One region of the Pseudaquabacterium prasiolae genome, then DNA from elsewhere that is predicted to be linked to it. Evidence: predicted binding sites of a transcription regulator. Region 1 holds the regulator's gene; each other region holds the start of a gene.
The links. The regulator FNR, encoded in region 1, switches genes on or off when oxygen is low (the NO sensors DNR and NnrR bind a similar motif). The targets are predictions, from matches to a motif close to TTGATNNNNATCAA.

Region 1 (7,032 bases):
GCGCAAGATCTACCCGCGCGCCGTCAGCGGCCTGTTCATGCGCTGGCGCTGGGGCCTGGTCTGGTTCACCCAGCTGCTGTTCTACGGCCTGCCCTGGCTGAGCTGGAACGCACGCCAGTTCGTGCTGTTCGATCTGGGCGCGCGGCGCTTCTACATCGGGCCGCTGGTGCTCTATCCGCAGGACTTCATCTTCCTGACGGCGATCCTGATCATCTCGGCCTATGCGCTGTTCCTGTTCACCGCGGTGGCCGGGCGCCTGTGGTGCGGCTATGCCTGCCCGCAGACGGTGTACACCGAGATCTTCATGTGGGTGGAGCACAAGATCGAGGGTGACCGCATCGCCCGCATGCGCCTCGACGACGGGCCCTGGAACTTCAACAAGCTCTGGCGCAAGAGCGCCAAGCAGATCGCCTGGGTGGTGATCGGGCTGTGGACCGGCTTCACCTTCGTCGGCTACTTCACCCCCATCCACACGCTGCTGGGCTCGGCGGCCACGCTGGGCCTGGGGCCCTGGGAATGGTTCTGGGTGCTGTTCTACGGCTTTGCCACCTATGGCAATGCCGGCTTCATGCGCGAGCAGGTGTGCAAGTACATGTGCCCCTACGCGCGCTTCCAGAGCGCGATGTTCGACAAGGACACGCTGATCATCAGCTACGACAGCGAGCGCGGTGATCCACGCGGCTCGCGCAGCAAGAAGGCCGATCCGCGCAAGCTGGGCCTGGGCGACTGCGTCGACTGCGGCCTGTGCGTGCAGGTCTGCCCCACCGGCATCGACATCCGCAAGGGCCTGCAGTACGAGTGCATCGGCTGCGCCGCCTGCGTGGACGTGTGCGACGAGGTCATGGGCAAGATGGGTTATGCCAAGGGCCTGGTGCGCTTTGACACCCAGAATGGCCTGGCCCAGCACCTGAGCCGCGGGCAGAAGCTGCGCCGCATCTTCCGCCCGCGGGTGCTGGTCTACACCGCCATCCTGGGGCTGGTGGTGCTGGCGCTGCTGGCGGCGCTGGCGCTGCGCCACCCGTTCCGCGTGGACGTGGTGCGCGACCGCGCCACGCTGGCCCGCATGGTCGAGGACGGCCGCATCGAGAACGTCTACCGCTTGCAGATCATGAACGCCACCGAGCAGCCGCAACGCCTGAGACTGGCGGTGCAGGGCCTGCCGGGCATCACGCTGGGCGCCGTGCCCGAGCTGCACCTGGCCTCGGCCGAGGCGCGCTGGGTCACGGTGTCGGTGCAGGTGCCCGCCGAGGCCGCGCAACAGGCCGGGCCGGGCGCCCACCCGATCCACTTCGAGATCGGCCTGATCGAGGCCGACCGCCGCGGTGCCGACGCGAGCGGTGCCGCCCTCAGCGAAAAATCCACCTTTGTCGTGCCGCGCTGACGCGGCCACCGGAGACCGAGCATGAACGCATCGAACCCAGGCCACCCCGCAGGCACCGCGCCCACGCCCTGGTGGCGCATCGGCATGGTGTGGCTGGTGCTTGGCGGCCCCGCCGCCGTGGTGGTGGCCAGCATCTTCACCGCCGTGGTGGCCTACCGCGGCGCCGACGAGGTGCTGGTCGAGACCCCCTCGGCGCGCACGGCGCCGGTGCAGCCCACCGGCAACATGCCGGCAGTACAGGCCCGCAACCATGCCGCCACCGCGGCGCCGCGCTGAAGCGCGCGCCAGAGAAGCCCATGTCCACCGGGCGCTTCACCCTGCGGGCCCTGGCCGTGCTGTGGCCGGCCTTCCTGATGGCCGGCGTGCTGGAGATGCTGGTGTTCGCGCTGGTCGATCCGGCCACGCTGCACTGGTTTGGCGGGGCCCCGGTCGAGCTGGCACCAGCGGGCGTCTACACGCTGGCGTTTTTCGTGTTCTGGGGTGTCATCGCCACGGCAGGCGCGCTGACGCAGCTGCTGCACCAGACGGCCGATGAGCTGAACCAGGCCGAATCCGGCCCCGGCCGCCCGCGCTGGCCGGCCTGAGCAGCCGGCCGCAGTGCCTCAGCAGGCGGCGCCGTTGACCAGGCTTTGCAGCATGTCCTGGTCGATGATGCGGATCTGCCGCTGCTTGACCTCGAGAATGCCGTCGTCCTGGAACTTGCTGAAGGTGCGGCTCACCGTCTCGAGCTTCAGGCCCAGGTAGCTGCCGATCTCTTCGCGCGTCATGCGCAGGATCAGCGCCGAGGCCGAAAAGCCACGCGCCTTCAGGCGCTGGGTCAGGTTCAGCAAGAAGGCCGCCAGACGTTCCTCGGCGCGCATGCTGCCCAGCAGCAGCATCACACCATGGTCGCGCACGATCTCGCGGCTCATGATCTTGTGGAACTGGTGCTGCAGCTCGTTGAACTCGCGCGACAGGTCTTCGAGCTGGCGGTAGGGGATCACGCAGACCTGCGAATCCTCCAGCGCCACCGCATCGCAGGTGTGGTTGTCGGTGCTGATGCCGTCCAGCCCCAGCAACTCGCCGGCCATCTGGAAGCCGGTGACCTGGTCGCGCCCGTCCTCCGACGACACGCAGGTCTTGAAAAAACCGGTGCGCACCGCGTAGAGCGACTGGAACTCGTCGCCGGCCCGAAACAGCATGTCGCCCCGCTCAACGGTGCGGCGCGTGGCCACCAGGGTGTCAAGGCGCTCGAGGTTTTCGCGCGTCAGCCCCACCGGCAAGCACAGCTCACGCAGGTTGCAGCTGGAGCAGGCCACCTTGAAGGCATCGGGGCGGACCCGGTTGGCGTCGGCAGCGGCGTTCATGTCAGGCATTGTCAATGCGTCTCCGCGGTTGTTCTGGCGCAAGGTCCAGTGTCTGTGCCCTGGGGTCGTCTGACCGGGCGCAAGCATGGGATCATTGTTTTCCCCCGGCGTAAAGCGCGACTTGAGCCAGATCAAGGCCCGGTTCGGGCGCTTGGGCACAGTGCGGATCATGGATCAATCCGCCATCGACCAGGTGCCTGTGCTCACCGAAGCCATGCTGCGCCGACTGGACCGCCCCGGTCCACGCTACACGTCCTATCCCACCGCCGACCGCTTTGTCGAGGCCTTTGGTGCCGAGGCTTATGTCGGTGCGCTCGCGCAGCGCGCGTCGGGCGCCACCGTGGGCGGGGTGCCACCGCTGTCGCTGTACCTGCACATCCCGTTCTGCGAATCGGTGTGCTACTACTGCGCCTGCAACAAGGTCATCACCAAGCACCATGAGCGCGCGGCCGAGTACCTGGAGGTGCTGGCCCAGGAGGTGGCGCTGAACGTGGCCGTGCTCGGCCGCGGCCAGGCGGTGTCGCAGCTGCACCTGGGCGGCGGCACCCCCACCTTCCTGAGCGACGACGAACTCACCGGCCTGATGGCCATGCTGCGCGAGAACTTTCGCATCGCGCCGGGCGCCGAGGTGTCGATCGAGGTCGATCCACGCACCGCCTCGCCCGAGCGGCTGCGGCACTTCGCGGCGCTCGGTTTCAACCGGCTGAGCTTCGGTGTGCAGGATTTCGACGCCGCGGTGCAGCAGGCGGTGCACCGGGTGCAGCCCTTCGAATCGGTGCGAGAGCTGATGCGCGCGGCGCGCGAGATCGGCTTCGAGTCGATCAATGCCGACCTGATCTACGGCCTGCCCAAGCAGACCCCCGAGTCCTTCACCCGCACCGTGTCGCAGATCGCCGAACTGCGCCCCGACCGCATCGCGCTGTACTCGTACGCCCACCTGCCGCAGCGCTTCAAGCCGCAGCGGCGCATCGTGGTCGAGCAGTTGCCGCCGCCCGAGCACCGCGTGGCCATGCTGGGCGGTGCGATTGCCGGCTTCATCGGCCACGGTTACGCCTACATCGGCATGGACCACTTCGCACTGCCCACCGACGCACTGGCGGCCGCCAAGCGGCAGGGCCGGCTGCACCGCAACTTCCAGGGCTACAGCACCCAGCCCGATTGCGACCTGATCGGCCTGGGCGTGTCGTCGATCGGCCGCATGGGCGCCACCTACAGCCAGAACGCCAAGACGCTGGACGAGTACTACGACGCGGTGCGCCAGGGCCAGTTTCCGATCGTGCGCGGCTTGGCGCTCACCCGCGACGACCTGGTGCGCCGCGCCGTGGTGATGGCCCTGATGTGCCAGGGGCGGGTGGAGTTCGAGTCGATCGAGCTGGCCCACCTGATCTCGATGCGCGAGTACTTCCGCGCCGAACTCGACGAACTCACCGAGTTGCAGGAGATGGGCCTGGTGGCGCTGGAACCCGGGGCGGTGCAGGTCACCGCCACCGGCTGGTTCTTCGTGCGTGCGGTGGCCATGGTGTTCGACAAGCACCTGCGCGCCGACAAGGTGCGCGAGCGCTTCTCGCGCATCATCTAGCCACCGTGGCTGCGCACGCTGCCGGCGTTGATCGAGGGCCCGCCGCGTCCCGCCCGCTGGCCACCGCATGAACCAGGCCTTGCTGCTCAGCGCGCTGCTGATGGGCCTGGCCGGCACGCCGCACTGCCTGGCCATGTGTGGTGCCGCCTGCGGGGCGGCGGGCGGTGTCGGTCGCGGCTTGCTGCCGTTTCACCTCGGCCGGGCCCTGGCCTATGCGGCGGCCGGTGCGGTGGCGGCGGCCAGTGTCGGCAGCCTGGCGGCACTGGGCCAGGCCGTGTCCGCGCTGCGGCCCTTGTGGACGCTGGTGCATGTGGCCGCACTGGGCCTGGGCCTGTTTCTGCTGTGGCGGGGCCTGCAGCCAGCCTGGATGGAGCGCCTGGGCACGGCACGCGGGCCGGCGGCGGTGTCACACCGTGGCGGCACCTGGCAGGTGCTGCGCTTGCCGGCGCAACGCCTGGGCGCCGGCCTGGCCTGGGTGGCCTGGCCCTGCGGCCTGCTGCAATCGGCACTGCTGGTGGCGGCGCTGGCCAACACCGCCTGGCAGGGCGCGATGGTGATGGCCGTGTTTGCCATGGCCTCGGCGCTGGGCCTGGTGCTGGGCCCGGCCCTGTGGTGGCGGCTGTCGGGCGGCCGCGCGCTGCGCTGGCTGACGCCCACGGCGGCTGTGCGGCTGGCCGGTGCCTCGCTGGCGCTGGCCTCGGCCTGGGCGCTGGGCCACGGCCTGTGGCTGAAGGTGGCCGCCTGGTGTCTGAGCTGATCGGGTGCGGTCACGCCACACCATGAAAAACGCCCGGTCGAGACCGGGCGTTCAGGGTTTCAGACGGTGGCCGTTGCCGGCCACCGGGTCTGGCACCAGATTACTTCTTGGCCGAAGCGGCGGCAGCCGGCTTCTCAGCCTTGGGAGCAGCGGCCTTGTCAGCCTTGGCAGCCGAAGCGGCGGCGGCGGGCTTCTCAGCCTTCTTCTCTTCCTTCTTGGCTTCGGTAGCGTAGGCACCGGCGGTGGCGAAAGCGGCGGCGATCAGGGCGGCCAGGAGCTTGTTCATTTTTCAGTCCTTTCGAAAGTTTGAAAATGCCGCCCTTCGATGGGGCAGCCAGCACGTAACGCATCCCGCAGTCAGTCGGTTGACAGCCCGGGTGTCCTAGAATTTGACGTTCTCTCAACCGAGCGCAGCGCGCGGAGCCACAAGCACATGTACCAGCACATCAAGGTGCCCGAGGGCGGGCAGAAGATCACGGTCAATGCGGATTTCTCCCTGAACGTCCCTGACCAGCCGATCATTCCTTACATCGAGGGTGATGGCACCGGCATGGACATCACCCCGGTGATGCTGAAGGTGGTGGATGCCGCAGTCGCCAAGAGCTACGGCGGCAAGCGCAAGATCCACTGGATGGAAGTCTTCGCCGGTGAAAAGTCGACCAAGGTCTACGGCCCCGATGTCTGGCTGCCGCAAGAAACCCTGGACGTGGTGCGCGAGTACGTCGTCTCGATCAAGGGCCCGCTGACCACCCCGGTGGGCGGCGGCATCCGCAGCCTGAACGTGGCGCTGCGCCAGGAACTCGACCTGTACGTCTGCCTGCGCCCGATCCAGTACTTCAAGGGCGTGCCCAGCCCGGTGAAGGAGCCCGAGAAGACCAACATGGTCATCTTCCGCGAGAACTCGGAAGACATCTACGCCGGCATCGAGTACGAGGCCGAGACCGACAAGGCCAAGAAGCTGATCAAGTTCCTGATCGAGGAAATGGGCGTCAAGAAGATCCGTTTCCCCGACACCTCGGGCATCGGCATCAAGCCGGTCAGCCGCGAAGGCACCGAGCGCCTGGTGCGCAAGGCCATCCAGTACGCCATCGACAACGACAAGCCCAGCGTGACCATCGTGCACAAGGGCAACATCATGAAGTTCACCGAAGGTGGCTTCCGTGACTGGTCGTACGGCCTGGCCCAGCGCGAGTTCGGTGCCGAGCTGATCGACGGCGGCCCGTGGTGCAAGTTCAAGAATCCCAAGACGGGCAAGGACATCATCGTCAAGGATTCGATTGCCGACGCGTTCCTGCAACAGATCCTGCTGCGCCCGGCCGAATACTCGGTGATCGCCACGCTGAACCTGAACGGCGACTATGTCTCCGACGCGCTGGCGGCCCAGGTGGGTGGTATCGGCATTGCGCCGGGCGCCAACCTGTCGGATTCGGTGGCCATGTTCGAAGCCACCCACGGCACCGCGCCCAAGTACGCCGGCAAGGATTACGTGAATCCGGGCTCGGAAATCCTGTCGGCCGAAATGATGCTGCGCCACATGGGCTGGACCGAGGCGGCCGACCTGATCATCGCGTCGATGGAACGCTCGATTGCCAGCAAGAAGGTCACCTATGACTTCGCCCGCTTGATGGACGGCGCCACCCAGGTGTCGTGCTCGGGCTTCGGTCAGGTCATGATCGACCACATGTAAGCGTGCGCAGGGCTCCGCTGCTGGAGCCCGCCCCACGTCAAGCCCCCGTGAGCGCCCTGCGCACGGGGGCTTTTTCACGCCTGGCGGATGCAGCGAGGTGGGCGCCAGAAGCGACAAAGGCCCGCGCGTGCGGGCCCGTGTCAAAAGCAAGCCAAACGGGCTGCTGTGCGCCCGGCGACGCTCAGGCCGTGACTTCCTGTGCCACCACCGTGCGGATGTTGCGCGCCAGATTGCCCTTCGGGCCCTCGACCAGTTCAAAACTGACCTTGCTGCCTTGCTTCA
Region 2 (7,032 bases), on a different contig from region 1:
GCCTGCCCCAGCGCCTCCATGAAGAACTGCGGCCGGTGGCCGAAGCGCTCGAAGGCCTGCAGCAGCGTGGCGCCCTGCACCGGCGCCAGCGCGGGCCGCTGCGCCGTGATCAGGCGCGACACATGGTCGATGAAATCCTGCCCCAGCGCTGGCATGCGCGAGATCTGCGAGCCATAGAACGGGGCGCCGTTGGTGTTGACCAGGCGCAGCAGCTTGTCCCGGTCGGAGCCCGACATCACCAGCATCAGGTTCACCGTGCCCGGGCGGTTGAGCTGGTCGCGGGCTGACTTCAGCGCCGACATCGTGGCTTCACCGGCCTCGCTGGTCAGCGCATGCTGGGCCTCGTCGACGATCAGGGCCACCGGTGCCTTGGCGGCCTCGTGCAGCGCGCGCAGGGCGTCGGGCAGCGTCACGCCGTCGATCCTGCCGATCTTGCTGACATCGATCTTCAGCGCGCCGGCAATGGTCACGCTGTCCAGCCCGGCCGCCTTGGCGCTGCGGGCCACCACGCCCAGGCGCGGCGCCAGGGCGCGGGCAATGGCATCGGCAACCAGTGCGCCGGGATCGCGCCGCGGGTCGGCCCACAAGTCCACATAGGCCACCACGGCGCCGGCCGCTTCCAGCGCCGGCTGCAGGTCAGCCTGCAGGAAGGTGGACTTGCCCGTGCGGCGTGGCGCAGCCAGAAACAGGCCGTTGTGCGCGTCGCCGAACACCGCCTGGCCGCGCAACGCCGCCACCAGCTCCCGGGCCAGGGCCTCACGGGGAAAGTGGATCACTTTATCTCCAAGTATTGGAGACGCGATAATTTATCGAAGACGGGATAAAAGTCAATAGTGCAGCCGGGCAGCCGCTCAGGCCGTGGCCGCCCCGGCGGCGGCGTCGGGCCGGGGCGCGGTCAGAACTTGCGCACCTCGATGCGGTATTTCTGCAGCGCGTAGCCCAGCTGGCGTGGCGTGACGCGCAGCAGGCGTGCGGCCTTGGCCTGCACCCAGCCGCATTGCTCCATGGCCCAGATCAGGCGCTCGCGCTCGCCTTCGGGTGGCTCGGTGGCGGCCGGGCGGGCGCCGGGCGCGGCCGGCAGGCGCTGGGTGGGGCCGATGCGGGTGACGGTGTCGTGCTCGTCGGGGTCGGCCAGGCTGTCGTCGCCATCGAAGTCGCCAAAGCCCGAGGAGGCCGCGCCGTGGCCGCCATGGCTGCTGCCGTGGCTGTTGCCGTGGCTGTTGCCGTGGCCGCCATGGCCCGGGTGGCTGCCGTGGCCAGGCTCATGGGTGTCGTGGTGGTCGTGCCCACCGCCGTGGCCACCGTGGCCACCGTGGCTGCCATGGCCCGCGCCGTGCCCGGGCGGCTCCACCGCCGACACGGCGTCGGCCTTGTCGACGAAGTGCAGGGTCTGCGTGAGGCAGCGGTTTTGCCGGCAGGGAAAGGCGAAGTCGCGGATCAGGTCGCCCTGCACCATGGTGGCGGTGCGCTCCACGCAGTTCTCGAGCTCGCGCACATTGCCCGGCCAGTAGCAGCTGGTGAGCACCTTCATGCCCTCGGGCGTGATCTTCAGGTGGCGCCGGTTCTCCTTGTTGAAGCGGTCGAGAAAATGCGCCACCAGCGGCGGAATGTCGGCGCGCCGCTCGCGCAGCGGCGGCAGGAAGATGCTGACCACGTTGATGCGGTAGTACAGGTCGGCGCGGTATTCGCCGCGCTTGACCATGCGCTCGAGGTCGCGGTTGGTGGCGCACACCAGGCGCACATCCACCTTCACCGCGCGGTTGCCGCCCACGCGCTCGAACTCGCGCTCCTGCAGCACGCGCAGCAGCTTGGCCTGGAAGGCCGGCGAGATGTCGCCGATCTCGTCGAGGAACAGCGTGCCGCCATGGGCCAGCTCGAAGCGGCCCTTGCGCTCGCCGGCGGCGCCGGTGAAGGCGCCCTTCTCGTGGCCGAACAGCTCGCTTTCGAGCAGGCTCTCGGTGAGTGCGGCGCAGTTCACCTTGATGAAGGGCGCGTCCTTGCGCGGGCTCTGGAAGTGGATGGCGCGCGCCACGGCCTCCTTGCCGGTGCCGCTTTCGCCGCGCAGCAGCACGGTGGCGCGACTGGGCGCGGCCTGGTGCACTTCCACAAACACCTGCTGCATCGGCTTGCTCTCGCCGATCACGTTGTCCAGCGAGTAGCGGCCGCGCGGCTCGCGCGCCAGCGCCTTCTGCAGGCGCGTGGCCTCCTGCTGCAGGCGCTGGTGCTCGTCGCGCACGGCGCCGTGCAGGGCCACGGCCTGGGCCAGCAGCGAGGCGGCCATGGTCAGGATGCGCTGGTCGTCCGACAGGCGCGCGCCGCCGCTCACCTCGCGCTGCGCGGCCAGCACGCCCACCACGGCGCGGTCGGTCTTCAGCGGCACCACGATGAAGGCCATCATGTGCTCGGCATCGGTGGCGCCAAAGGCGCCGGTGCGGTCGAGAAACTCGGGCGCCTGCGCCACGTCGGGCACCGTCACCGGCATGCCGTTGGCATACACGCGGCCGATCACGCCCTCGCCGTAATGCCACTGGCCGCGCTCGGCCTGCTCGTGGTTCAGGCCCACGGCGCTGTGCACCCGCAGCTGGGCCTCGCCGTCGTCGGCCGGCATCACGATCATCGCGCGCGGCAGCTCGAGGTGCGCGGTCAGCACGTTCAGCGCCGAGCGAAAGGTTCGCGTGATGTCCAGCGACGCGCCGAGGATGCGGCAGATTTCGTAGACCGTGATCAGCTCGACATGCGAGCGTTCGTTCATCGGACCGCGAGCAAGCATCGTGCACCTCCTGCGGGCAGCACCCGATGCCGGTGCATCAGGCTGCGCCTGTGTGTCCGCCATGCATCGTTGTCGGGCGATCTGCCCGCCTCACGGTGCCTGGCAGGCGTCAAAGTGCAAGAAGTGAGCCCAGGGAGAACCCGCATGCTCAGGCCCGGTGCAAGGCCGTGTCCATCTTGATGCAGATCAAGCCGCAGCCGCGGTGGCACAAAAAAGCCGCTCACCAGTCGGCCTGGGTGGCCTGCAGGCGCGCCACCGGCACGCCGCCGATCAGGTGCTTCTCGAAGACCTCGACCACGTCCTCGGCGCTCACGCGCTGGTAGAGCACGCCGTCGGGATAGACCAGCACATTGGCGCCGCCATCGCAGGGGCCCAGGCAGCCCGAGTAGGTGATGGCCACCTGGTCGTAGGCATTGCGCTTTTGCAGCTCGGCCCAGAAGGCCTGCAGCAGCGGCGAGGCGCCCTTGGCGGCACACGAGCCGCGCGGATGGCCGGGCGGGCGCTGCTGGCTGCAGACGAAGACATGGCGGGCAGGGCGTGGCATCGGAAACCTCTGGAGGGGATGGTGAACAGGATGTGCTTGCGCGGCGCGCGCGGCCCTTGAACGGGCGCGCTCAGCGGCCGTGCGCGGGCGGGCCGTGCGGGCCGCCGGCCCGCCGGAGCGTGGGCTGCCACGCGGCAGCCGCCTGCGGCCTCAGGCCGGGCTGCGCGCGGCGATCAGGCGGCGCAGCTCGGCCACATGCTGCGACTCCTCGGCGGCAAATTCGGCGGCCAGGCGGCGGGTCTCGGGGTCGCGCGTGGTGGCCGCCACCGCGGCGTAATAGGCATGGCCGCGCTGCTCGCTGTCGAGCGCCAGGCGCAGGGCCTCGGCGCCGTCGAGCAGCGCATCCACGCCGGCCCAGGCGGCTGTCTCGGGGCCGATGCCTTCGGGCCACTGGTACTCGTCGTCGCGCATCACCGGCAGCTCGCGAAAACCGCCGCGCGCCTGGGCCTCGGCCAGGTGCAGGCGAGAGAAGTGCGCCATGCGCGCGAAGAAGGCCTTCAGCTCGCGGTTGCCCTCGGTGTGCATGGCCGCCGAGAGTTCTTCATAGCGCCGGGCAGCCTCGCGCTCCAGCGCGATGGCATGGGCCAGAAAGGCTTCAACTTCCACGGCCGCCTCAGCCGAACTTGAAGAGGATGCCGTAGCCGCCGCGCGGGTACTCCCAGGCCACGTTGGCGTGCTCGGTGCAGATCACGCGGCAGCTGCCGCATTCAAGGCAGCCATCGGTGATCAAGGTGACCGTGCGGTTGCCTTCGGCCTTGTAGCAGCTGGCCGGGCACACAAAGGTGCAGGCCTGGCTCTGGCAATCGTTGCTGCACACCGCCGGGTTCTTGATCTGGATGTGCGGCCGACCGTGGTCGACCTTGTAGCGGTTCTGGAAGAGCTTCTCTTCAACGTTGACGTTCATGGTGAACCTCGTCTCAATGACCGCAGGATTGCGGTGAAAACCAAGCAGTCGCCGCGGAACCGGCTTTGCCGGGCCGCTGGCGGCGCCCCCTTGAGGGGGAAGCGGCCCTGGCCGCTTCGGGGGTGGGCCTACCTCACGGCCCGCCAGATCTTGAATGCGTCGGACATGAGGCCGCCGAGACGGCGGGCGGATTTGAAGCTGCCCAGGATCTCGCGCTCCTTGGTCTTCTTGTCCACGCCGTCCACGGTGAACAGGGTCTGCGCGGCGCGGTTGAGCAAGGCCGGGTAGGTGGTGAAGAACTGCGGGCTGGTGTGCAGCACCTCGGGCAGATCGCGGTACTTCTTCAGATCCTTCATCACGAAGCTCTGGTCCAGCGCGGCCTTGTAGGCGGCCAGGGTCTTGGCGGTCAGCGGCTGGCCGGCGGCCTTGGCGGCGATCACCGTCTCGGCGGCCAGGCGGCCGGTGGTCATGGCCAGGTTGCTGCCCTCGCGGTGCGCGGCGTTGACGAAGCCGCCCGAGTCGCCCACGATCATCCAGCCCTCGCCATAGATCTGCGGCACGGCGTGGAAGCCGCCTTCGGGGATCAGGTGCGCGGCGTACTCCTTCATCTCGCCGCCCTCGATCAGCGGTGCGATGCTGGGGTGGGCCTTCAGCTTCTCGAGCAGCGCATAGGGCGTGGTGCGCTTGGGGTTGGCCTTGAAGTCGCTGAGCATGCAGCCCACGCCGATGGTCAGCGAATCCTTGTTGGTGTAGAGAAAGCCGGTGCCCACCATGCCCTCGGTCACCGAGCCCATCATCTCGATGACCACGCCCGAGTCTTCACCGATGTTGAAGCGCGCCTGGATCACCTCCTCGGGCATGAAGAGGATCTCCTTGACCGCCAGCGCCACGTTCCTGGCCTCGATCTCGCCGTGAAAGCCGGCCTTGCGCGCCAGCGTGCTGTTCACGCCGTCGGCCAGCACCACCACGTCGGCATACACCTCGCCGCCCATGCGGTCGCAGCGCACGCCGATGCAGCGCTGGCCGTCCATCAGCAGCTCTTCCACCGTGGTCTCGCAGATCAGCAGCGCGCCGGCCTCGCGCACCTTGCTCGAGAACCACTTGTCAAACTGCGCGCGGATGATGGTGTAGCGGTTGTACGGCGGCTTGTTGTAGTCGTCGCTGCGGTAGTGGGTGCCGACGAAGCTGGTGTCGTCGAGCATCCACATGCGCTGCTCGATGATGTGCCGCTCCAGCGGCGCGTCATCGCGGAAGTCGGGGATGATCTTCTCCAGCGCATTGGCGTACAGGATCGCGCCCTGCACGTTCTTGCTGCCGGGGTATTCGCCGCGCTCGATCTGCAGCACCTTCAGGCCGGCCTTGGCCAGGGTGTAGGTGGCGGCGTTGCCCGAGGGCCCCGCACCGACCACGATCGCGTCGAAATGCTCTTTCGCCATGCTCATCTCCTGGGTTAGGCAGCGCGCTTGATCCGCTTGTCGAGGTGCGTGCGGAAGGCGTGGGTCAGGGCCGGCAGCACCTGCATCGCATTGCCCACGATGCCGTGGTGCGCAAAGTCGAAGATCGGCGCGTTGGGGTCGGTGTTGATGGCCACGATGATGTCGCTGCTCTCCATGCCCACGCGGTGCTGGATGGCGCCGCTCACGCCGGCGGCGATGTAGAGCTTGGGCCGCACGGTCTTGCCGGTCTGGCCGACCTGGCGCTCGCTTTCGCACCAGCCGGCCTGGGTGACGGCGCGGGTGGCACCCACCTCGGCGCCCAGCACGCGGGCCAGGTCCCACACCAGCTTGAAGTTGTCGGCGTTTTTCAGGCCCTTGCCACCGGTGACGATGATGTCGGCATAGGCCAGGTTCACCGTGTTGCGGTTGGCATCGGGCACGAACTCGAGCAGCTTGGTGACGATGTCGGTCTCGATAATGCCGAGCGCCATGGTGGTGATGCCGCCGCTGCGGCTCTCGTCACGGCGCGGCATGGCGGCGGTGCGCGGGCGCATCGTGGCCATCTGCGGCCGGTAGGCCAGGGTCATGATCGTGCACAGCAGGCTGCCGCCGAAGGTGGGGCGCGTGGCGGCCAGCGCGCGGCCGTCGATGTTGAGCTCGGTGCAGTCGGCCGTGAGGCCGGTGCCCAGCGTGGTGGCCACGCTGCCGGCCAGGTCGCGCCCCATGGTGGTGGCGCCCAGCAGCATGATCTCGGGCTGGTGCTGGTTCACCAGATCGGTGAGGCCCTTGGTGTAGGGCTCGTTGCGGTAGCCCTGCAGCACCGGGTCACGCATGATGTAGCAGTGGTCGGCGCCGTAGATGCAGGCTTCCTTGGCAAAGTCTTCCAGCTTGTCGGCCGGGCCGCCCAGCAGCACGCCGCTCACATTCACGCCCAGCTTGTCGGCCAGCTTGCGCGCCTCGCCCATCAGCTCCCAGCTCACGCTGTGCACCTGGCCGCGGTCGTGCTCGATGAACACCCACACGCCCTTGTAGGCCTTCAGGTGCTCGGGCAGCTCGGTGCTGCGGCCCGAGCGGCCGGCGGTCTTGGCGGCACCGGCGGCCGCGGCGGCGGCCATCTGGGGCTTGTCGGGTTCGGCCATGGTTCTTCTCCTCTTCGGGGGGCGGGGCTTCAGGCGCTGAGACGGTCGACGGTCTCTTCTTCGAGCGTCGGATGCGTGGTGAAGATCTTTTGCAGCAGGTTCAGGCAGGCGTCGTTGACGCTGGCGCCATCGCCCACTTCCTGCATCTCGGCGCGCGCGCTGCGGGCCTTGGGCGCGAACACCTTGCTCACGATGGTCGGGCTGCCCTTCAGGCCGATCTTGGTGATGTCCTCGATGCC
Region 3 (7,032 bases), on a different contig from region 1:
TGCTGGGCCACGTAGACCAGCGAAAAGTCGCGCTGCGCAAAGGCCGCGGCCAGCGCCACGAAGGCCCCGGCCACCGCCAGCGCCTGCACCCGCAGTGCCGCTGCCGCCAGGCGCGGCGGCGCGCCCCAGGCAGCCGGCGCCAGGCCGGCCAGCGCCTGCAGCGCGGCCGCGGCAAAGGCCAGCACCAGGGCCAGCTGGCCCAGCTCGCCGGTCATGGCCGGGCCCCCAGGGGCGCCGCGGCGGTGGCCTGCGGCGGCATCTCCACGCCGGGCGGGCGGTAGTTCTCGTCGTGCTTGGCCAGCACCTCGCTGGCCAGCAGGCTGCCATCGGGCTGCAGCCGGCCCTGCGCCACCGCCCCCTGGCCCTCGGCAAACAGGTCGGGCAGCACGCCGCGGTACAGCACCGGCACGGCGTGGCGGCGGTCGGCAATGACGAACTGCACCTGCATGCCGTCGGCCCCGCGCCGGATCGAGCCGGCCTGCACCATGCCGCCCAGGCGCAGCTGCTCGCGGCCGGCGGCCTCGCCGGCCAGCACCTGGGCCGGCGTGACAAAAAACACCAGGTTGCTGCGCAGCGCGCGCGCGGCCAGCGTGCCGGCCACACCCAGCAGGCCCAGCACGGCCAGGCCCAGCAGCAGGCGGCGGTGGCGCGGCTTCATGGCCGAGCCTCCGGGCCCTGCGCCAGGCCGGCTTCGGCCTGCTCGCGCCGCAGCCAGGCCCACTCGGCGGCCAGGGCCAGCGCGGTGAGGGCCACGGTGGGCCACACATAGGCGCCGTGGCGCCCCATGCGCGCAAAGGCCGCCAGATCGGGCCACCAGGGGGTGAGCAGGGTGTTCAACCAGTCAGGCATGGCCAGGCGCTCCGTGGACGGTGTGGTGGCTGGCCCGCCCCAGCGGGGCCGCTGCGCTGGCGGCCATGGCGCTGACGGCGGGGCCTGGCCCGCTGGCCTGGCCGCGCAAGGCGTCGAGCCAGTGGCTGGCCCGCTGGCGCGCGGCCAGGCGCAGCCGGAAGCGGCGCAGCACCACGGCGGCCGTCCAGGCCCAGGCGGCAGCACTGCACAGCAGCAGGGCCACCAGCATCGGCGTGGCCATGCGGGCGCCGCTGCTGGTGATGGTGGCGCCCTGGTGCAGCGTGTTCCACCACTGCACCGAGAAGTAGATGACCGGCAGGTTCAGCGCACCCAGCACCGCCAGCAGCGCGGTGCTGCGGTCGGCGCGCTCGGGGTCGTCGTGCGCGCGCTGCAGCGCCAGCTGGCCCAGCACCAGCAGCAGCAGCAGCAGCGAGGAGGTCAGCCGCGCATCCCACACCCACCAGCTGCCCCACATCGGCCGGCCCCACAGCGCCCCGCTGGCCAGGCTCAGTGCCGCCCACAGCGCCGCGCTGGGCCGCAGCGCCTGCGCCATCACGAACGACAGCCGGGTGCGCCAGACCAGGCCCACGGCGCTCCACAGCGCCAGCATGGCGTAGCAGAACATGGCCAGCCACGAGGCCGGCACATGCAGGTAGATCAGGCGGTAGCCCTCGCCCTGCACGGCATCGGCGGGCGTGACCACGAAGCCCAGCCACAGCCCCGGCACGGCCAGGGCCAGCGCCAGCCACGACAGCGGGCGGATCAGGCGCCGCGCCAGCGCATCGGCGCGGGGCGGGCTGGCAAACCAGAACACGATTCGGTTCAGCGACATGGTCTTGCTCCGCTCATTCCTCTATCGCCGCGGCCACCGCGGCCGCCGCGGTGCAGGGCGCCAGCACCGCGGCCAGCGCCAGCAGGGCGCCCAGCAAAGACAGCTCGGCTGCGGCCGGCAGGCCACGCTGCGCCTGGGCCACGGCCAGCGTGCCGAACACCAGCGCCGGCGTGGCCAGCGGCAGCACCAGCAGCACCGCCAGCGCAGCCTGGCCGCGCGCGCCGGCGCACAGTGCCGCGGCCGCGGCGGCCAGCAGGGCCAGCACGCCGGTGCCCAGCGCCAGCGCCAGCAGCAAGGTGCCCAGGGCCTGCGGCGCCAGCGCGAACTGCAGCGCCACCAGCGGCGCCACCAGCAGCACCGGCACCGCGGCCAGCACCCACTGCACCGCCATGCGCGCGGCCATCAGCAGCGCCAGCGGCACGCCGGCCAGGCGCCACTGGTCGAGCCAGCCGCTGCGCAGGTCGTCGTCGAACAGGCGCGCGCTGGCCAGCAGCACGGCCAGAAACGCCGCCACCCACAGCACACCGGGCGCCAGCAGCTGCAGCGTGGCCGCCTCGGGCCGCAGCGCCAGCGGGAACAGGCTGGTCACGACGACAAAAAACACCGCCTGCAGCGCCAGATCGGCCGGGCGCTGCCAGGCCAGCTGCCATTCGCGGCCGACGATGGCCCGCAGCGCCGGCGTCCAGTGCCGATCGGCCGCGGCCTGCAGGCCGGCCAGCGGCAGCGCGGCGGATGGCGGGGTCAGGCCCATGCCAGGCCCGCTGACCGGCTGGACGATGGCGCGCGGGCCGGCGGCGGCGCCGCGGCGGCCAGCCGCAGCACCTGGGCCCCGCTCAGGGCCGCGGGCAGCGCCTGGTGCGAGCTGAGCACCACCGCGCCGCCGCGCCGCAGCTGGGCCTGGCACAGGGCGGCCAGCCAGTCGCAGCCGGCCGAATCCAGCGCATCAAAGGGTTCGTCCAGCAGCCACACCGCGCGCGGCAGCAGGGCCAGCACCGCCAGCGCCACCTTGCGCCGCTGGCCGGCCGACAGCGTGCGCAGCGCCTGCGCGGGCGGCACCTGCAGCTGCGCCAGCTGGGCGTCGATGCGCGCGGGCAGCGTGCCGCCGTCGGGCTCGCCGGCCAGCATCAGCCACTGGTGCAGGTTGCGCCGGGCGTCCAGCGCGTCGGCCAGCGGCAGCGTGTGCCCCAGCCACCACAGCCCGGCAGCCGGGCGCTGCAGCCGCACCTGGCCCAGCGCCGGCGGCCGCAGGCCGGCCAGCGTGCGCAGCAGCGTGGTCTTGCCGCAGCCATTGGGGCCCTGCACATGCAGCAGCTGCCCAGCCTCCAGGTTGAGCGACAGCGGCCCCCACAACGGGCGGCCGGCGCGCGCCGCCACCAGGCCCTGCGCCTGCAACAGCAGCGGCGCAGCGGCCCGACCCGCGCTGGCGGCTGGGGCTGGGGCTGGGGCTGGGGCTGGGGCTGGGGCTGGAGCTGGAGCAGGTCTGGGGGCGGGCCCGCAACCGGCAATGGCAATGGAAATTGCGATTGCGATGGCAATGGCAATGGCAAGCCGGACGGCTCGCACGCAAAGACGCAGGGTGACGGCATGGCAACTGGCGTTACGCCGACGTGCCGTCATTGGCGCGTCGCAGCGGAGTCGCCATTGTGGGAAGCCGCTGCGTCGTCGGACTTGACTCAGGTCAAGCCGGACTCTCGGCCACGGCCCGTGCCGGCACCGGGGCGCTCAGCGCCGAACTCACTGCAACGTTGACCGCGGCGCTCACCGCGACATTGACCGCGACATTGACCGCGGCGATGGACGCGGCAGGCACCAAGGCCGGTGCCGCGGGCCGCACCGCCAGCGCGGCCGCCAGCACCGGCTGCAGCGCCAGCACCGTGCCCACCACGATCAGCGCCGGCGCCTGCACCTGCTGCGCCAGCACGCGCGCCGGCAGCGTGGCCAGGCTGCCATGGGTGATGCGCTGGTCCGCCGTGCTGGCGCGCTCGATGGTGGCCGCCGGCGTGGCGGCCGGCAGGCCATGGGCCACCAGGGCCGCGCAGATCTGCGGCAAGGCGCGCAGACCCATGTAGAACACCAGGGTCTGGCCGGGCCGGGCCAGCGCCGGCCAGTCGAGCGCGGGCTCGCCGCCGGCCTCGTCGTCGCGCCCATGGCCGGTGGCCAGCACCAGGCGCTGGGCATGGTCGCGGTGGGTCAGCGGCAGGCCGAAGGCCGCCGCCGCGCCCTGCGCCGCGCTGATGCCGGGCACCACCTCGAAGGGGATGCCGGCTGCGGCCAGCGCCTCGGCCTCCTCGCCACCGCGGCCGAACACGAAGGGGTCGCCGCCCTTCAGCCGCACCAGCGCCCGCCCGCCGCGCGCCAGCGCAATCATCAGCGCCGTGATCTCGTGCTGGCGCAGCGCATGGCGGCCGCAGCGCTTGCCCACGTCGATGCGCCGGGCCTGCGGCGGCACCAGGTCGAGCACGCCGGGGCCCACCAGGGCGTCGTGCAGCACCAGCCCGGCCTGACCCAGCAGGCGAGCGGCCTTGACGGTCAGCAGATCGGGGTCGCCGGGGCCGGCGCCCACCAGGCTCACGCGGCCCGGCGGGCGCAGGCCGCAGGGCCGGCAGGGCGGGGCTGACAGGTCGTCATCGATGCGTCGCATGGCGCCTCCGGTTTGCGCTGGATGGGGTGAGTCGATTCTTGGCAGCGCCTGCCGGAGCGTCCTTGAACTGGTTCAAGGACGCCCGGCCGCTGCGCCGCAAGCATGCGTGCCACGACAAGGAACCAACCCAAGGAGTGGACACATGCCCGCCAAGCTTCTCCGACTGAACCCCCTGGCCGCCGTGCTGGGCACCGCCATCGCGCTGAGCGCCCTGGCCCCTGCGATGGCGCAGGACAAGAAGGCCGTCACACCGGCCGAGATGAACTACCAGGCCGGCGCCTCGCCGCTGGGCGCCGAGCCGATGGTGCAGAGCAGCCACCCGAAGGCACCGCCGATGACCCAGGCCGAGTTCGACCGCGCGCGCCAGATCTATTTCGAGCGCTGCGCGGGCTGCCATGGCGTGCTGCGCAAGGGCGCCACCGGCAAGCCGCTGACCCCCGACCTCACCCAGGCCAAGGGCACCGACTACCTGAAGGTGTTCATCGCCTACGGCTCGCCGGCCGGCATGCCCAACTGGCTGACCAGCGGCGACTTCGACGACAAGACGGTCGACCTGATGGCGCGCTACATCCAGCACGAGGCGCCCACGCCGCCCGAGTTCGGGCTCGAGCAGATGAAGGCCACCTGGAAGCTGATCGTGCCGCCCGAGGCCCGGCCCAAGAAGAAGATGAACGGCTACAACATCGCCAACATCTTCAGCACCACGCTGCGCGACACCGGCGAGGTGGCCCTGATCGACGGCGACACCAAGCAGATCATCAACATCGTCAAGACCGGCTACGCGGTGCACATCAGCCGCCTGTCGGCCTCGGGCCGCTACCTGTTCGTGATCGGGCGCGACGCCAAGATCAACATGATCGACCTGTGGATGCCCAAGCCCGACAACGTGGCCGAGATCCGCGTGGGCCTCGAGGCCCGCTCGGTGGACACCAGCAAGTACAAGGGCTACGAAGACCGCTACGCCATTGCCGGCAGCTACTGGCCGCCGCAGTACACCATCATGAACGGCGACACGCTGGAGCCGCTGAAGATCGTGTCGACCCGCGGCAACACGGTGGACAAGCAGGAGTACCACCCCGAGCCGCGCGTGGCCTCGATCGTGGCCAGCCACTACAAGCCGGAGTTCGTGGTCAACGTCAAGGAGACCGGCCAGACCCTGCTGGTCAACTACTCGGACATCGATGCGCTGAAGGTCACCACCATCGGCACCGCGCGCTTCCTGCACGACGGCGGCCTGGACTCGACCGGCCGCTACTTCATGGTGGCCGCCAACCAGAGCAACAAGATCGCCGCGGTCGACCTGAAGGAAGGCAAGCTGACCAAGCTGATCGAGGTGGGCAAGATCCCGCACCCCGGGCGCGGCGCCAACTTCGTGCACCCGAAGTTCGGGCCGGTGTGGGCCACCGGCCACCTCGGCGACGAGACCATCTCGCTGATCGGCACCGACCCGGCCAAGCACAAGGCCCAGGCCTTCCAGGTGGTGGAGACGCTCAAGGGCCAGGGCGGCGGCAACCTGTTCATCAAGAGCCACCCGAAGAGCCAGCACCTGTACGTGGACACGCCGCTGAACCCCGATCCGAAGCTCTCGCAGTCGGTGGCGGTGTTCGATGTGAAGAACCTGGCCAAGGGCTTCACCGTGCTGCCCATTGCCGAGTGGTCCGGGCTGAAGGACGACGGCGCCAAGCGCGTGGTGCAGCCCGAGTACAACAAGGCCGGCGACGAGGTCTGGTTCGCGGTGTGGAGTGCCAAGAACAAGGAGAGCGCGATGGTCATCGTGGATGACAAGACGCTCAAGCTCAAGGCCGTGATCAAGGACCCGCGCCTGATCACGCCCACCGGGCACTTCAACGTGCACAACACCCAGCACGACGTTTACTAGTCCCCCCCCGAAGCGGCCTGGTGGCCGCTGGGTTGACACGGCCTTTGCCGGAGCGCATGCCTTGAATCGAGTCCTGCCGCTGCTGCTGTGGCTGGCCTGTGCTGCGGCGCATGCCGCCGACGGCGCGCCGATGGCCCCCGCGCCAGAACGCCAGGGCGCACTGGTGCGCATGGTGCGGCAGGACTGCGGCTCGTGCCACGGCATGCGCCTGAGCGGCGGCCTGGGCCCGGCGCTCACGCGCGAGGCCCTGGCCGACAAGCCGCTGGCCTTTGTGGCCAGCACCATCTTCCACGGCCGCCCGGGCACACCGATGCCCGGCTGGCGCCGCCTGCTCACCGAGGCCGAGGCCGACTGGATCGCGCAGCGCCTGGTGGCCGGCTTTCCCGAGGAGTCTGCGCGGTGAACCGCCGATCGATGTTCACACTGGCGGCCACGCTGCCGGCCTGGCCGCTGCTGGGCAACCTGGCTGGCTGCGCCGGGGCGCCGCCGGCAGCCGCTGCACCGGTGGCCGAACCCGTCGGCACCGGCGACCTGGGCGTGGTGATCGAGCGCGCCCGCGGCACGCTGGCCATCGTCGACACCACGCAGCGCCGCGTGCGCGCCGAGGTGCCGGGCCTGGGCGACCTGTCGCATGCCTCGGTGGTGTTCTCGCGCGACGGCCTGCACGCCTATGTGTTTGGCCGCGACGGCGGGCTCACCCAGGTCAACCTGCTCACCCAGCGCATCGTCAACCGCGTGATGCAGGCCGGCAACTCGATCGGCGGCGCGGTCAGCGCCGACGGCACGCTGGTGGCGGCGCAGAACTACACGCCCGGTGGCGTGAAGGTGTTC

Region 2: nifA (nif-specific transcriptional activator NifA) is a predicted target of FNR. The motif match lies at 2,947-2,960, and genes of this name have one in related genera.
Region 3: cobA (uroporphyrinogen-III C-methyltransferase) is a predicted target of FNR. The motif match lies at 4,385-4,398, and genes of this name have one in related genera.

Annotation. Positions count from the first base shown of each region.
Region 1 covers NZ_JAOCQD020000001.1:2,047,761-2,054,792, reverse strand. Annotated here, with positions in the region: gene ccoG (cytochrome c oxidase accessory protein CcoG) at 1-1,381, shown strand, start outside; gene N4G63_RS08945 (hypothetical protein) at 1,403-1,657, shown strand; gene N4G63_RS08940 (hypothetical protein) at 1,678-1,965, shown strand; gene fnr (fumarate/nitrate reduction transcriptional regulator Fnr) at 1,984-2,727, opposite strand; gene hemN (oxygen-independent coproporphyrinogen III oxidase) at 2,897-4,306, shown strand; gene N4G63_RS08925 (sulfite exporter TauE/SafE family protein) at 4,374-5,063, shown strand; gene N4G63_RS08920 (hypothetical protein) at 5,164-5,349, opposite strand; gene icd (NADP-dependent isocitrate dehydrogenase) at 5,497-6,750, shown strand; gene N4G63_RS08910 (cold-shock protein) at 6,932-7,032, opposite strand, start outside.
Region 2 covers NZ_JAOCQD020000004.1:274,879-281,910, reverse strand. Annotated here, with positions in the region: gene N4G63_RS26825 (ATP-binding protein) at 1-776, opposite strand, end outside; gene nifA (nif-specific transcriptional activator NifA) at 896-2,770, opposite strand; gene N4G63_RS26815 ((2Fe-2S) ferredoxin domain-containing protein) at 2,991-3,314, opposite strand; gene N4G63_RS26810 (ferritin-like domain-containing protein) at 3,465-3,920, opposite strand; gene N4G63_RS26805 (ferredoxin family protein) at 3,928-4,218, opposite strand; gene N4G63_RS26800 (FAD-dependent monooxygenase) at 4,347-5,654, opposite strand; gene N4G63_RS26795 (electron transfer flavoprotein subunit alpha/FixB family protein) at 5,669-6,793, opposite strand; gene N4G63_RS26790 (electron transfer flavoprotein subunit beta/FixA family protein) at 6,823-7,032, opposite strand, start outside.
Region 3 covers NZ_JAOCQD020000004.1:174,484-181,515, forward strand. Annotated here, with positions in the region: gene N4G63_RS26265 (heme lyase CcmF/NrfE family subunit) at 1-215, opposite strand, end outside; gene ccmE (cytochrome c maturation protein CcmE) at 212-658, opposite strand; gene ccmD (heme exporter protein CcmD) at 655-849, opposite strand; gene ccmC (heme ABC transporter permease CcmC) at 842-1,681, opposite strand; gene N4G63_RS26285 (heme exporter protein CcmB) at 1,695-2,432, opposite strand; gene ccmA (heme ABC exporter ATP-binding protein CcmA) at 2,423-3,073, opposite strand; gene cobA (uroporphyrinogen-III C-methyltransferase) at 3,360-4,322, opposite strand; gene N4G63_RS26300 (cytochrome D1 domain-containing protein) at 4,546-6,201, shown strand; gene N4G63_RS26305 (c-type cytochrome) at 6,332-6,604, shown strand; gene N4G63_RS26310 (cytochrome D1 domain-containing protein) at 6,616-7,032, shown strand, end outside.